DNA from 2 places in the Shewanella sp. ISTPL2 genome. Region 1 is predicted to be linked to the other one. Evidence: riboswitches for the same ligand, from Rfam matches in the RefSeq annotation. Region 1 holds a riboswitch; the other holds the start of a gene.
What was found. A riboswitch is a leader RNA that binds a small molecule or an ion and turns the genes downstream of it on or off. The one in region 1 is predicted to bind cyclic di-GMP.
Positions count from the first base shown of each region.

Region 2: another riboswitch for cyclic di-GMP. It lies ahead of HUB64_RS18415 (glycosyl hydrolase family 18 protein); the one in region 1 lies ahead of gbpA (N-acetylglucosamine-binding protein GbpA).

Region 1 is NZ_JAAPAV010000001.1:3,547,064-3,555,010, forward strand. Features, by position in the region: gene norW (NADH:flavorubredoxin reductase NorW) at 1-529, opposite strand, end outside; gene norV (anaerobic nitric oxide reductase flavorubredoxin) at 522-2,051, opposite strand; gene norR (nitric oxide reductase transcriptional regulator NorR) at 2,279-3,886, shown strand; gene HUB64_RS15505 (TMEM165/GDT1 family protein) at 3,937-4,491, opposite strand; cyclic di-GMP riboswitch class I at 4,902-5,001, shown strand; gene gbpA (N-acetylglucosamine-binding protein GbpA) at 5,125-6,570, shown strand; gene HUB64_RS15515 (aromatic amino acid transport family protein) at 7,132-7,947, shown strand, end outside.
Region 2 is NZ_JAAPAV010000001.1:4,177,348-4,185,294, forward strand. Features, by position in the region: gene HUB64_RS18400 (HD-GYP domain-containing protein) at 1-130, shown strand, start outside; gene HUB64_RS18405 (aminopeptidase P family protein) at 304-2,091, opposite strand; gene HUB64_RS18410 (ROK family protein) at 2,745-3,530, shown strand; cyclic di-GMP riboswitch class I at 3,906-3,994, shown strand; gene HUB64_RS18415 (glycosyl hydrolase family 18 protein) at 4,108-6,714, shown strand; gene HUB64_RS18420 (FKBP-type peptidyl-prolyl cis-trans isomerase) at 6,847-7,317, opposite strand; gene HUB64_RS18425 (short-chain fatty acid transporter) at 7,568-7,947, shown strand, end outside.

The DNA of each region.
Region 1 (7,947 bases):
CTTGTGGATCGACCAAAAACACTTGCTTACCTGCAGTTGCTAAGTCCATTGCCAGTTCAACTCCGACCAAACCAGCACCGATAACCAGTACTCTCCTCGCGCCATGGATGTCTGCTTCGCAGGCCTGATACTCCATTAAGCTGTTAACTGTGTGGATGATATCGACGCCATCCCCCTCTATAGGCGGAATAAAGGGTCGCGCACCCGTGGCAAGCACTAATTTTTTGTACGCAATTTCGCGTCCTTGATGGCAACAGACTACCTGACGAACTTTATCTATTTTTATGACTTCACAGTGATTTATTACATCAATTTGTTGCTCATGTGCAAATTCAGTCGCGGTCAATTTTATGAGGTCTGACGCCATTTTTTTAAGGCTAAACACATGGCTTAAATCTGGTTTATGGTATTCGTCACCAGAGTCGGCTGTGATAACTGTAATCGGTTGTTCGCGGTTTAAACGTCGCAGTGTTTTGACTAGCTGATATGCCGCGAATCCACTGCCGATAATGACGATAGGTTTAGACATTAGTCACCTCATTTTTTATGACAGCGAAAACGCTTTTACCTAGGCCACATTCGGGACAGAGGAAGTCTTCGGCCACTTGAGTCCAAGGTGTGCCAGCAATGACATCTTGATTAGGTTCTCCTTTTTCAGGGTCGTAAATCCATTGGCAAACGGTGCAAATCATTGATTGTGTATCATTTAATTCGCACGCTTTTGTTGCAATCGGTGCTGTCACAGGGACGTTATTAGTAGCAGTATTTTCAGCTGTTTGACTGGCCGTGGTGGCTTGGCTAGGTTTTGACATGACTTGATTAATGATAGAGCGACTATTAGCGCTATCAAGGGGCCGCAATGCCCATTCTCGCGCGATTCGCTGGCCGTGCTGACGGCATTCTTGCATCGCATCTCGATCGGGACGCCATTTGACTTTTAATCCCACTGAGGTTTCAAAACCAGCATCCATCAAACGAGTGTGAATTCTATCGACTGCGCCGCCATTCCAGCCATAACTACCAAAAGCTGCCGCCTTTTTATTGCGAAAACGCAGGCCCGTGATTTCTTCAAGCATGGCGGCAATTTTAGGCATCATCACATTATTCATGGTGGATGAGCCGACTAAAATACCTTTTGACCTAAATGCCTGTGCAAGGATTTCGTTTTTATCATGACGTGCGACGTTATACACTTTTACCGCTACATTGGGGTCAACATCATGGATACCTTGAGCGATACCGTCGGCCATCATGCGAGTATTATTGGACATGGAGTCGTAGAAAATCGTGATGCGGTCTTCTTGATAAGCGTCGGCCCAAGCTAAATATTGGTGAATAATTTGGGCTGGATTATCACGCCACACAATGCCGTGTGAAGTTGCGATCATATCTACAGGTAAATTAAAGCTTAATACTTCGTGAATTTTAGCCGTTACTAGGCTGCTAAAGGGCGTTAAAATGTTTGAGTAGTACCGTAGGCATTGTTCCATTAATTCATTTTGATCAACCTCATCATTGAATAAATGTTCGTCGCAATAGTGTTGGCCAAAGGCATCGTTACTGAATAAAACCGCATCTTCGGTGAGGTATGTCATCATGCTATCTGGCCAATGCAACATAGGTGCTTCGATAAATATCAGTTGCTTACCATTGCCTATCGCTAAACTATCCCCTGTCTTTACGGTAATGAAATTCCATTCTGGGTGGTGGTGATGTCCTACAATGGAGTCGACCGCATTTTCACTGCAGTAAATTGGAGTGTTAGGAATTTTGGCCATTAATGCAGTCAGGGCGCCTGAGTGGTCTTCCTCTGCATGGTTCATCACAATATAGTCTATGTCGGTTAAATTAATTTCAGCTTCAAGATTTTGTAAGAATTGCTGGCTAAACCGATGATCAACTGTATCAATTAACACGGTTTTTTCTTCACGGATAAGGTAGCTATTGTAGCTTGTGCCTTTAGTTATCTTGTACTCAGTACCATGAAAATCTTGCACTTCCCAATCGCGTTGACCCACCCAGTGGATATTGTTTTTTACATGAATAGTCATAAATACACCTGTGATAATTAATAATGAATGCGCTACGTAAATCTTGCTTATTTAGTTAAATCTCTAATTGCACTCACTATGCCAACATTCTAATGTATTGATTTTTATTAGTATTAACGTATTTTAATATTTTGAAATCACTTAGTAGTGTCATAATGACAGTTTGATATTGGTCAAATTGACATTACACTGTTGTCAATATGACTTTATTTGACTGTGGATGTGCTATGAGTGCCCATGCTGATTTAACTCAGTTAGCCTTAGATTTAACTGTCGGCGTGTCGACGCAAGACAGATTTGAGCGTTTGTTGGCAGTGGTCAGGCGGCGTGTCAATTGTGATGCTGCGGCATTATTGGCATTTCGGGAGCAGCAATTTGTCCCCTTGGCGATAGATGGGCTCTTTGCCGAAGTGTTAGGGCGTCGCTTTCAAATTAGTGAACATCCGAGATTAGAGGCTATCGCCCGTGCTGGCGATGTGGTTCGTTTCCCGGCCGACAGTGAACTTCCCGATCCGTATGATGGTTTAATTCCACATCATAGTGCGAACTTACATGTACATGCTTGCATTGGTTTACCACTAATCGCGAACGATCGCTTAATAGGGGCGCTCACCATTGATGGTTTCAACCCTCATCAGTTTGATGGTTTTAGTGATAGCGAGTTGCGTGTGATCAGCGCACTGGCCGCAGCCAGTCTTAATACTGCGTTATTGATGCAACAGCTAGAATCCCAAGTTGTTGAAGTTTCCAATGGCACTGAGGTGCTCAATCGTCCTGCTAGTCAGCAGGAGATCATAGGGCAATCCACACAGATCCAATCGCTAAAGCAGCAGATAAGTGCCGTGGCAGGCACTGATTTATCGGTATTAATTACTGGCGAAACTGGCGTGGGTAAGGAGTTAGTGGCCGCGGCGATACATAATCAATCGACCAGAGCCGATAAATCACTTATCTATTTAAACTGCGCTGCATTGCCTGAGTCCGTCGCCGAAAGCGAGTTATTTGGGCATGTAAAAGGGGCATTTACGGGGGCAATCAGTCATAGGCAAGGCAAGTTTGAACTCGCTGACAAGGGGACCTTGTTTTTAGATGAAATCGGGGAGCTTCCCTTGGGGCTGCAAGCTAAGTTATTGAGGGTTTTACAATACGGTGAATTACAGCGAGTGGGCAGTGATAAGAGCCTAAAAGTGAATACTCGGATTATTGCTGCCACTAATCGAATTTTGCACCAAGAGGCAACGGAAGGGCGCTTTCGTTTCGATCTTTACCATAGGTTGAGCGTATTTCCTATCCACGTAGCACCATTAAGAGAGCGTGGGCAAGATATTGTTATGCTGACAGGTTTTTTTCTTGAACGTTGTAAAGCGAAGTTAGGACTCACCCATATCAATATCACACCCGCAGCGCAGCAGTTATTAGAGCAATATACATGGCCGGGTAATGTGCGTGAGCTAGAGCATGCGATACACAGGGCTGCGGTGTTGGCGAAAGCCGAGCTAAAAACGGCTTATATCAGCTTAAGTGATAAACATTTTCAGCTCGATTCTTTGATGAATCAAGCACACAGAACAGTCGACGAAGATAGGCCATCAGATGCCGCAACGCTAGCCAGTGAATTAGCATTTAGGTCTGAGTCGGCCTGTCGTGAGGGACAATCGCAAGATAATTCCAGTGTTATGCTGGGGCTTAAGGCTGCGACGGAGAGATATCAGCGTCAACTTATTCGTCAAGTTTTAGCCGCGAATCAACAAAATTGGGCTGCGTGTGCAAGAATATTGCAAATCGATACAGGTAATTTGCACCGACTTGCAAAACGGTTAGGTTTAAAAGAATAAAATATTGCGTGAAGAAATTTTATTCTGCAGCAAAACCCCTGCCTCGATTCTTAGAAGAACAGTGTTGCTACGCCTAAGAGTGCGAACAATACGGCGCAGCCACGATGTATCCACAACATAGGCAATTTTTCAGCGCTGAAGTGGCCTGCGATCACTACGGGTACGTTAGCAAGCAGCATGCCTAAGGTTGTGCCAGCAACCACCATAGTTAATGAATCGTATTTTGCGGCTAATACCACAGTTGCGATTTGCGTTTTATCCCCCATTTCGGCGATAAAAAACAGAATAAAGGTGGCGAGAAAGGGGCCCATTTTATAGAAACGGCTCTCTTCTGCATCGACTTTATCGGGGATTAACACCCAAAGAGCGATCGCAAAGAATGACGCAGCCACTAAATAACGTGCAAGATCAGGGCTTACCCAGTTAATGGCCCATTGACCAATCCAAGCTGCGGCAAAATGGTTAAATAATGTCGACAGCAAAATACCTAAAATAATGGCGGTTTTATTTTTAAATCTTGCGGCGAGGATTAGTGCAAGCAATTGAGTTTTATCACCAATTTCGGCGATAGCAACCGTAAAGGTTGAGGCAAGTAGGGCTTCCAAGTGTGATCCTTTAGGGGTGGTTATGACATAAGCACAATAAACCGTCCACCCCTAGGTGCGGTAATTGTGCTCAGGTCTTGCTGGGCAAATCTATTATTTGCTGTGAACACCATGGCATGTTGCCAAGTATGTTGATGTTCACCCTAGATGACGATGGCTCGAAATCCAGTTAGCTACTCCCCCGAAGCGAGGTGGGCATTATACCTAGGTAAGATTTAGTTTCAAGCACGAGTTTATAACAGTAGGTGCTGATAAATGTTTGACAGGTGTCAGAAAAATACCGATTCACATTCTGTAACTTAATGAATATAAATGAATTATTTTTTGACAACGTTGTCTTTTGTTGCTAATTTAGCCAAGTCATTTCTACTTGGTTACATACTGTTAACTCGTAGTGACTCAATGATAACGACTGTATTTGGCAAACTAATTGAAAAGTTAGGACGCAAAGCTTCCGGTCTAAGGTTGTAAATGGATTTTTTAGTGAACTAAGATAGCGGAGTTGCCGCAGAATTCGATTTCTGTGAAAGATAAACGACTGCTGTTTAATGCTGTTGTTTGCCCAAATACCACTTTTATATCTAAGCCTATCATTATGTTTAGGATGATAGGCAATCAATGGAGTGCATTAAAGTGGCAAATCCTACTGTTTTTTCCCCTATTTCTAAATTGAGTTTATTGGCCGCGGCAGTAATGGCGACGAATGCGTTTGTGAGTATCTCTGCGCAGGCGCACGGTTATGTTGTGGCACCTGAATCGCGTTCATATGCCTGTAAAACAGGTAAAAATGCCAATTGTGGTGCGGTGCAATGGGAGCCGCAAAGTGTTGAGGGGCCATCGGGTTTTCCTGAATCAGGTCCTGCTGATGGCAAATTGGCGAGTGCTGGCAATGGTGCTTTTTCACCTTTGGATGAACAAAGTCCGAGCCGTTGGGCAAAGACGGATATTAAAGCGGGCTGGAATAAGTTCAGTTGGCAGTTCACAGCAAACCATGTCACCCGTAATTGGCGTTACTATTTAACTCGCCAAGATTGGAACCCAAACCAAGCTTTGAGTCGAGCGAGCTTTGACTTAGCACCCTTTTGCGTAGTTGATGGTGGTATGGAACAGCCGCCTAAGTTAGTGACCCATGACTGCTACGTGCCAGAAGGTCGCAGTGGTTATCAAGTGATCTTGGCCGTGTGGGAAGTGGGAGATACGACGAATAGTTTCTACAATGCTATCGATGTGAACTTGGGCTCTGGTCCTGTTGTGCCGAGTGAATGGCAAGATGTGGGGGATATCAATCCGTCACTCGATCTAAAAGCAGGCGATAAAGTGATGACCCGGGTGTTTGACGCCAATGGTGAGCAAACGGCTAAGCAAACAGTCATTACCATTAGTGATGCGACTCAAGGTGATAAACAAAATTGGCCTTTCCTATTAGCGAGCGCGATTAATGCCCAGCAGTCCCAGTTAAAAGCGGGACAAAAAAATGCATCGGGTGTGATTGAGCCTGTGTATGGCAAAAACGACATTTTTACAGCGAAAAACTCAGGTATTGAGCGTGTCGAAGTAGGATTTGATTTAGCTCCTGCTCCGGGCAACAGCTTAGAAGTCACTTCACTTGCCGACGATTATCAAATTATCGATGGTGCGGCGAAGGTCAGCTTTGATGTAACCAGTAACGCTGAGATGCTAGTGTCAGCGTATTTGTTTAGCCATGATGGCACCGCGTCAGGTTTTGTGAGCCAAACTGTTAACAATACCAGCGCGAGCTTAGTGTTAGACGTCGTTGAGCCTAAAGCTGGGCATTATCATTTGCAGGTAAAAGCTGAGCCTAAACAAGGTGATGTTATTCAGCAGAACTTTGATCTCTTCTTAAAGGATCAAGCTCCTGCACCAGAAGCTGATTTTGTATTCCCAGCAGGCGTGAAAGGTTACGTTGCAGGTACTACAGTGTTACAGCCTAAAAATGGCAAAGTGTATCAATGTAAGCCATTTCCTTATAGCGGCTATTGCGTGCAGTGGTCGGCTTCTGCCACAGGATTTGAGCCAGGTGTTGGCGCTTCTTGGGCTATGGCGTGGACTGAGCTGTAAATTAACTTTTTGAGCTAACCTAGCTTCAAAAAGGTGTCATTGGGCTTAAACATATCCGTGTGTTTAAGCCCTTTTTGTCTGCATCGGATGGAAAAAGACTGGCTTTATTTTGATTCGAGCCTAATACAAGATTACAGGTATTCTCAACAAAGGTAGCGATTTTGTTGGCTTGTTTATTTTCGTTTATCACAGCGCTATTAAGTTGTTACCGTACCGTTTGCTACCCTTCTTTGTTCACAACTGGCTTGCCCACTGGGTTTGGCTCTGTTAATGTCCCAAACTATCTATTTAATCGATGCTTATATCGGTACATTAATTTGGGCTATCACAATTGAAAGTCATGCCATTTTTCAATAATCGATTTAGTTAGCCTCAATGGCTACTGGGTTGAAACATTCAAAAGCTATTGGGGCCAATTGATCTGCTAGGTCGAGATCTGATTGGATGCTTTAAGTGATGTGTCGCTTATTTCGATTTAAGACGCAAGGCTTTATCGGTTCAAATCTTACTCAAATAAAATAATAATTAATTATTGAACAGGACTATTGTGTGAATTCAAAAATGTTAGGCTCGATCGCCATCGTTGCCGGGACAGCCATTGGCGCAGGTATGTTAGCGTTACCTTTAGCCACAGCGGCTTTAGGTATTATCCCTGCCTTAGTGTTACTCGTCGTTATTTGGGGCGTGTCCGCCTATACCTCATTACTTATGCTCGAAATTAACTTACGCACTGGCGTGGGGGATAACGTGCATGCTATTACGGGTAAGTTACTGGGTAAAAAAGGTCAAATAATTCAAGGTGCTTCTTTCCTGAGTTTATTATTTGCCTTGACCGCGGCTTATCTCACCGGCGGCTCTTCGTTATTAGTGCTTAAAGCGAAGAACATGTTCGATATCGTGCTCGATAATCAAGTCGCAGTGTTGTTATTCACACTGGTGCTTGGTGGCTTTGCGGCGCTAGGTGTTGCTTGGGTCGATAAAGTTTCACGTTTCCTATTTTCGTTAATGATTCTATTGCTCGTGGTGGTGGTATTATTTTTATTGCCCGAAGTCAGTATTGCTAGCATGGCAACGGGTGCGATTGCCGAGTCGATGACCAGCAATTGGATGGCGGCAATTCCCGTGGTGTTTACTTCGTTTGGTTTCCACGTCTGTATCGCCACCTTAGTGCGTTATCTTGATGGCGATGCGGTATCACTGCGTAAGGTGTTGTTAATCGGCTCGACGATCCCACTTGCTTGTTATGTTCTGTGGTTATTGGTGACTTTAGGCACAGTCGGCGGATATGAGGTGAATAGTTTTGAAGGTTCACTACCTTCACTCGTCACGGCATTGCAGGATATTGCTCATACGCCTTGGATCAGCAAATGTATTTCA
Region 2 (7,947 bases), 630 kb from region 1:
AGGCAAAGGTCAGCATTTCGATCCTGAATTAGTCGATTGTTTTATTGAAATTCATCAGGACTTTGAAGTGTTGTCTAAAGCATCGCTGGATGATGCTTATCAGCCGATGGCACAACCTACTATGGTTTAGCGACTCATGTTTTTAAATCGTGTTTTGAAATCATGGTTTTGAAATAAGACGTGGGTTTTAAAACACACTGATAGCGCTAAAAAAAAGCCCAATGCTAATTGCCTTGGGCGTTCTATTTTATAGCGCGTAAGTGACTAAAATAACGACTTAAATTGCTACTTATCAGCGGAGTGCTAAATTGCTTTAGTCACTTGAGTTAACCAAGCCAATTCATCCCCTGACATCAACGGAGAAAGTGTATTGAATACTTGCTGATGATAAGCATTAAACCAGTCTATTTCCCCTTGCGTTAACAGGCTCTTATCAATAAGGCGCGCATCCATAGGGATCATAGTCAACGCATCGAATTCATACATTTCACGCTCAGCCCCTTTAAGTGCTTCACAGTGTTGCACTACGACGAGGTTTTCTAGGCGAATACCGAAGTCGTCGGCGCGGTAGTAACCCGGCTCGTTGGAAAGCACCATGCCGGGCATCAATGCGATACCGTTGACATTTTTACCTATGCGCTGCGGACCTTCGTGCACACTTAAAAAATGACCCACACCATGGCCTGTACCGTGATCGTAATCAAAACCATGTTGCCATAAATATTGGCGGGCGAATGCATCGAGCTGCTGGCCTGAGGTGCCTTTCGGGAAGCGAGCTTGGTCGAGGGCAATATGACCTTTTAGCACCAGCGTAACCATTTTTTTATGCTCATCGGTCACTTCACCTATCGCAATGGTACGGGTCACATCTGTCGTGCCATCAATATACTGAGCGCCAGAATCCACTAAGTAGATGCTGTCCATTGTCATCATGGCTGGTGTGCCATTGTTGTGATTGTAATGGCACATAGCGGCATTAGGACCGGCAGCTGAAATCGTGTCGAAACTTGGCTCGCGGTAACGCTCATCTTCTAGGCGAAAGCTTTCCAATTTATCCGCAAGGGTGCCTTCATCGTGCATACGATTGGCTGCCACTTCGGCATCGAGCCATGCAAGGAATCGACTCACTGCGACGCCATCGCGGATATGACAGGCACGCATGCCGGCCAGTTCTGAGGCGTTTTTCTGCGCTTTAGGTAAAGCGACAGGATCGATTCCAGCAATTAATTTTGCTTCTGCCTCACGGGCAATGTTTTGTGCCCAAGCGTTTGCAGAATTCGGATCGGCAAGTAGTTTTACATCCTGCATGCTGGCGAGTGTATCGGCAAGAGATGCCTCGTCCTTAAAGCTTACGCCAGCACCAACATGCTCCTCAATGCCCTCTGGGAGTTTGCTTAAATCGGTGAAAAGCTGCATATCGCCATTGGCGTGGAGCAGGGCACTGCCGAGTACAACGGGCAGGCGTGGTACATCATTGCCGCGAATATTGAGTAGCCAGCAGAAAGAATCTAAGGCGGCGATTAAGGCGACATCACCACCGGCTTTTTTTACTAATGCACCAATTTCAATGCGTTTTTGCAGGCTGGTTTTACCAGCACTCTCGTTGCTAAACAAAGTGATAGGCGCGTTCGACTGTGCTGGCCGATTCTGCCAATGCAAATCGATAGGATTTTGTTCAACTGCCACTAATTCGATTTGGGATTTATTTAAGGTTGCTTTGGCATTTTCATACCAAGCTAAGGTGTGTAAGCGCGCATCGAAACCAACGCGAGACCCTGCTGGTAGCGTGTCACATAACCACTCAATTTGTGGTGTATCGGTTAGGCTTTCATAACTGAAAAATGTGGCATCGACTTGTAAACGAACTTGAACCGTATAGCGGCCATCGGTAAATATTGCGGCTTTATCTTTCAATACGATAGCCATACCCGCCGAACCGGTAAAGTTGGTTGCCCAGTACAAACGTTCGTTATGTGCTGGCACATATTCGCCCAGATATTCGTCGGCACGGGGAATAATAAAAGCATCGAGATTAGCAGATGTTAATTCGTTACGAATAGCACCGAGACGGTTAGCGATTGATTGTGACATAAGGGCTCCAATAGAGACTGGCATGCTATGCGAGTCGGTAGGCGAAGATCGCCTAAGGATGAATGGTTTATACCCAAACAACCTGAAGATGCAGGATTCAGCGGTAATTTAACGCACTTTAGGCAAGGCGGTTATTTGCAGACCTAGTGGGCTAAGTTAAAAATAACCAACGCAGTATAAAGTGCGTTAAAAACCGCCGGGACGGAGCGTCTAGGGCACTTCACTTCCGTGTTGCATCAATTCAAAAGGTAGCCGACATTCTGTCATTGATACGCCTTGAATTGAAGCACCCTAGGCGCTCTGAAACTCGTATCTTCAGGTAGCTTGGGTATATGTTGATTTGAGTTTTAACCGGCTCGGATTATCGCAAGTCTAGCGCTAGATGCAAGGGTAGCGAATAAAGGATTTTGTATACAATCGTGAATTTGTGCAGGTAAGACGCTTGAGGTTATGGGGGGTGTTGTTAATTTATTTATGTGATTTTGAGCATGAAAAGTGAATTAAATAAAAGGTTGGTCATGTTTTAATTAGGACTTGTTCCTTACAAATTAGCAACTTAAGTTTTATTCAATCGCTAACATTTGGACCCTATGCTAACATTTGCCATCTCTACTCGGGGTCAGAGTGGGGCACATGTATCAGTGGAGTAAGCGATGCAAATACTAACAATAGATGTGGGCGGTACCAAAGCCCTGTTCGAACTTCAGCTCGCGGGACATACAGAACAATATAAAATCCCCACAGGTGAAGGTTTTAAAATTGAAGAGTTAAATAATCAAATCGCGGCGTTTGAACGTGATTATGATTTACAGCATTACCAACTAGCGATTGCCGTACCTGGACTGGTACAAAATAATCGTTTGGTTTCTTGTAAATCTTTACCTGGACTCAATGGATTGAGCTTCGATACAGTCAAAACCCAGGGTGAGCTTAAGTTTATCTGCAACGATATCGATGCGGGTATGCAAGCGACTTGTGATGCGAAATATGCCTGTGAGTTATTGGTCATGTGCGGCACTGGGATCGGTATGTCTATTGCCTTTAATGGACAAGTCTTTACGGGAGCGACGGGCGTGGCGGGGGAGTTGGGGCCTTGTCGCGTGATGACAGAATCTGGCGAGTTTAGTTTAGAGCAACTGGCCAGTGGCGATTCAGTGCGCAGCCGCAAAATCTCCACTCAGGATGATTTATATCGCGCGGGCAGTTATCTCGGCATGGGATTAGCGTGGGCGGTTAATTTATTTAATCCTAATCGAATTTGGCTTGCTGGCGGTATGATGAATAGCGCTCCTTACTACAAAGGCTGCCTCGAAAGCTTAAAGCAAATGGCATTGAGCGCGCCCTTAGCTGAGATGAAAATCAATCGTGTCGATGATATGGAAACCTTGGTTTGCCGCGGTTTATCAGTGATGCTCGCAAGGGACTATCCTCGTGCATAAGGATCATAAATAACCCCGTGCATAAGGATCATAAATGCCCCGCGCATAAGGATCATCATGTTGTTCGACAATGGTTTGCGCCATGAATGTTTAGTGATTGAGTTTTAGCTGCATAAGCGACGTAAATTGTGAAATATAAAGCAGGACTTGTGATGTCTTTGGCATATCGAGTCCTGTTTTTTTTATTCTTAAAGTATTCAGATAATCCTTATTATCCAAAGTAAATATTAGTGATAGTTGAATTTGCATAATTCCTTTCTTATCAGATGACTAGTTCTATTTACGATTTTGGCCAATAACACAGTTGATAATATCTTGTTGCAATTTTATTGCGCTTACGCTTATGCTGACATTTACAATGACAACGTTGTCATTGTGTGTAAAAGGCAAACCAGTTGAAAAACTGGGACGCAAAGCCTCCGGTCTAAGGGTTCGTCTGTACCTATGATAGCGGGGATACCACAGGTTTTTCTTCGTGCAGTTGTCAGTCGTTTTGCATGGTTTTAAGAGAGTGCTGTTTCCTGTCTACGCTTTGTTTGCCTTATTGATTCATATAAAAATTCAATAGGGATATCTCATGTTCAAGACTCAAATTTCAACATCAGCCTTGCTAGTGGCATCAGCGCTGGCATCTACCATCAGTGCCAGCGTTTTTGCAGCTGCACCCGGTAAACCGACTTTAGGTTGGGGCGAAACTAAGTTCGCTATTATTGAAGTGAATCAAGCGGCTACCGCTTACAATCAATTAGTTACGGTGAAAGATGCCGCCGATGTCTCCGTCAGTTGGAACCTTTGGAGTGGCGATGTGGGCAATAGAGCCCAAGTGTTACTCAGCGGCAATGTAGTTTGGGAAGGCCCATCTGGCGCGTCGGGAACCGCTAACTTTAAGGTGAACAAGGGCGGCCGTTATCAGATGCAAGTACAACTGTGTAACAGCGATGGCTGTACGGCGAGTGATGCTAAACAAATCCTCGTGGCTGATACCGACGGCAGCCATTTAGTGCCACTCAATGCTCCCCTAAAAGAAAACAACCGTCCCTATGCTAATAAATCAGGCAAAGTGGTGGGAGGTTACTTTGTCGAATGGGGCGTATACGGTCGTAAATTCCCGGTCGATAAGATACCTGCGCAAAACTTAACCCATATTTTATATGGCTTTACCCCAATTTGTGGTGGTGATGGCATCAATGATAGCTTGAAAGAAATCGAAGGCAGTTTCGAAGCGTTGCAACGTGCCTGTAGTGGTCGTGGTGATTTTAAAGTTGCGATTCACGATCCTTGGGCAGCGATTCAAATACCGCAGGCGGGAGTGAGTGAGCATTCAGATCCTTACAAAGGTAACTTTGGTCAATTGATGGCACTTAAGCAAGCACATCCAGATTTGAAGATTTTACCTTCGGTCGGTGGTTGGACCCTCTCGGATCCCTTCTTTTTCTTCGGTGATAAAACCAAGCGCGATATCTTTGTCGCTTCGGTGAAAGAGTTTCTACAGACATGGAAATTCTTCGATGGCGTTGATATCGACTGGGAATTTCCAGGGGGGAATGGCGCTAACCCAAATTTAGGTAATGCCAATGACGGTGAAACCTATGTGACTCTGATGCGTGAACTGCGGGCGATGCTTGATGAACTAAGCGCCGAAACGGGTCGTACCTATGAGCTGACCTCAGCGATTAGCGCAGGTGACGATAAAATTCAAAAAGTCGATTATCAGGCTGCTCAGCAGTACATGGATTACATCTTCTTGATGAGTTACGACTTTAATGGTGGTTGGACTAATACTGAACTCGGTCATCAAACCAATCTGTATGAAGCAAGTTGGGATCCCAATACCCGTTACACCACAGCTAATGGCGTTAATGCGCTGTTAGGCCAAGGTGTGACCCCAGGGAAAATTGTGGTCGGTGCCGCTATGTATGGCCGCGGCTGGACAGGTGTGAATGGCTACAGTGGTAATAATCCTTTCACGGGGACGGCAACGGGCAAAGTGAAAGGTACTTGGGAAGCTGGTGTGGTGGATTATCGTCAGATAGCGAACGAGTACATGGGGAGCGGTTGGACTTACAGTTACGACGAAACGGCCGAGGCGCCATCACTGTTCAAGGCATCTACTGGCGATTTAATCACTTTCGATGATGCTCGTTCAGTTAAAGCCAAGGGGCAATATGTGCTTTCTAATCAACTTGGTGGGCTTTTTGCGTGGGAACTTGATGCCGATAATGGTGACATTCTGAATGCCATGCACGAAGGTTTAGGTCATGGTGAAGGCACCACTCCGCCAGTGAATAAAGCGCCCATTGCCAATGCGGGCGCGGATGTGAATGTCACCGGTCCCGCCGATGTGACGCTCAATGGTAGCGGTTCGCGCGATCCTGAGAATAACGCGCTGACGTATCTTTGGACGCAAGTGTCTGGCCCAACTATTACCATCGCAAACGCGGATATGGCGAATGCGGCGATTCAATTGGGTGCAACATCTGCCGATGTCGTCTATGGTTTTAGCCTTAAAGTCACCGATCCTGAAGGATTATCTGCCACAGATTCAGTGACAGTAACCAACAAGGCTGATACGCCTAATCAAGCACCTGTAGTGACTCTGGCTCCGACTGCGACAGTTGAAGCGGGTAAAACCGTCAGTATAGTAGCGAGTGCCTCCGATGCAGATGGTGATGCCTTAACCTACGCTTGGACTGTGCCCGCAGGCGTGTCGGCAACCGGGCAAAATAGTGCCACGTTAGTAGTTACTGGCCCCAATGTTACCGAAGCGACCCTCTATGGTTTGAGCGTGCTGGTTTCCGATGGTGCCTTAGATGCAAGCGCATCGACGAATCTGACTGTGACGCCAAAAGTGGTAGGTGGTGGGTGCGATGCAACCGATCCCAATGCCGGTAACTATCCTGCTTGGCAAACCAGTGTGGTGTATAACACGGGCGATACTGTGAGTCATAGTCAGTTGGTATGGAAAGCAAAGTATTGGACGCAGGGTAATACGCCATCTCGCATCGCAGACCAATGGCAGCTACTCAGCCAAGTTGATCTCGGTTGGGATGCGGGTGTGGTGTATAACGGCGGTCAAACTACTCGCTATAACGGTCGTGTTTGGAAGGCGAGTTACTGGACTAAAGGTGATGTACCGGGTGTTGCAGCAGTATGGGTTGATATTGGCGCGGCAACCTGCCAGTAATCATCCAAAATTTTGATATTATTGGTTAAAAAATAAAGCCCTGCGAAGATTCAGGGCTTTTTTCTTTATTAAGCGAAAGGTTTTTTTATGAATACAGCCGAATGCGTTAAGACAGACTCATTGAAGACTGATTTAATTAATCTTAAGCAGTTCCACATCAAAAATTAACACAGAACCACCACCAATCTTGCCCGTGCTACGGTTACCGTAGGCGAGTTCACTGGGAATAAAAAACCGCATTTTATCGCCAACAACCATCAGCTGTACGCCCTCAGTCCAACCTTTAATTACCCTATTAAGCGGAAATGCGATGGGTTCGCCGCGATCAACCGAACTGTCAAACACAGTACCGTCAATCAAAGTGCCATGATAATGGACTGTCACTGTATCGCTGGCTTTAGGATGAACTGTGCCATCGCCCTGAGTTAATACTTGATATTGCAAACCTGAAGCTGTGGTAATCACACCTTCTTTGGTTTTGTTTTGTGTTAAAAACTCATTGCCTAAACGGATATTTTCTTGGGCGGCTTTTTGGCCATTCATCGAGGTAAAGAAGTAAAAAATCACCCCAGCAATCACCACAACGGCAAGTAACATTTTCATATAAAGAGCACCTTAGTTAATTTTTGCCATATTATCAGTTTTTTAGCATCAGATGCTATCGGCACTCGCGTGTGCGTTGAGCGGGATATCTGGTGCTACCAGTTCAAACCGTTAAAAACTCCCTCAAGACTTTATCCTGCTTTAGAGATCGCTTAATCTGTGGGCTTAAGACTCAATAAAAATTCAATAAAAACAAATAAGAACTAGGGCGTGTTGACGTTTTAGTTCAGATAATAAACAAGGAAAGTCTATGTTAAACAAAGCGGCAAAACCTCTGGTCAAACTCGTCGACCGATATCTACCCGATCCTTATATTTTCGTGCTTTTACTTACCTTAGTCGTATTAATTGCTGCTGTGGTCGCTGAACATAAAACCCCGCTGGAAGTCATCAATTATTGGGGCGATGGTTTTTGGACGCTGTTAAGTTTTTCGATGCAGATGCTGTTAGTGCTGGTGGCAGGATTTATGTTGGCAAGCTCGCCGCCGATTAAAAAGCTGCTCGATGCCATTGCTGGATTGGCTAAGTCGGCACCACAAACCATTATTTTAGTGACTTTGGTGTCACTGGCCGCCAGTTGGATTAACTGGGGTTTTGGGCTAGTGGTGGGCGCGTTATTTGCCAAAGCCTT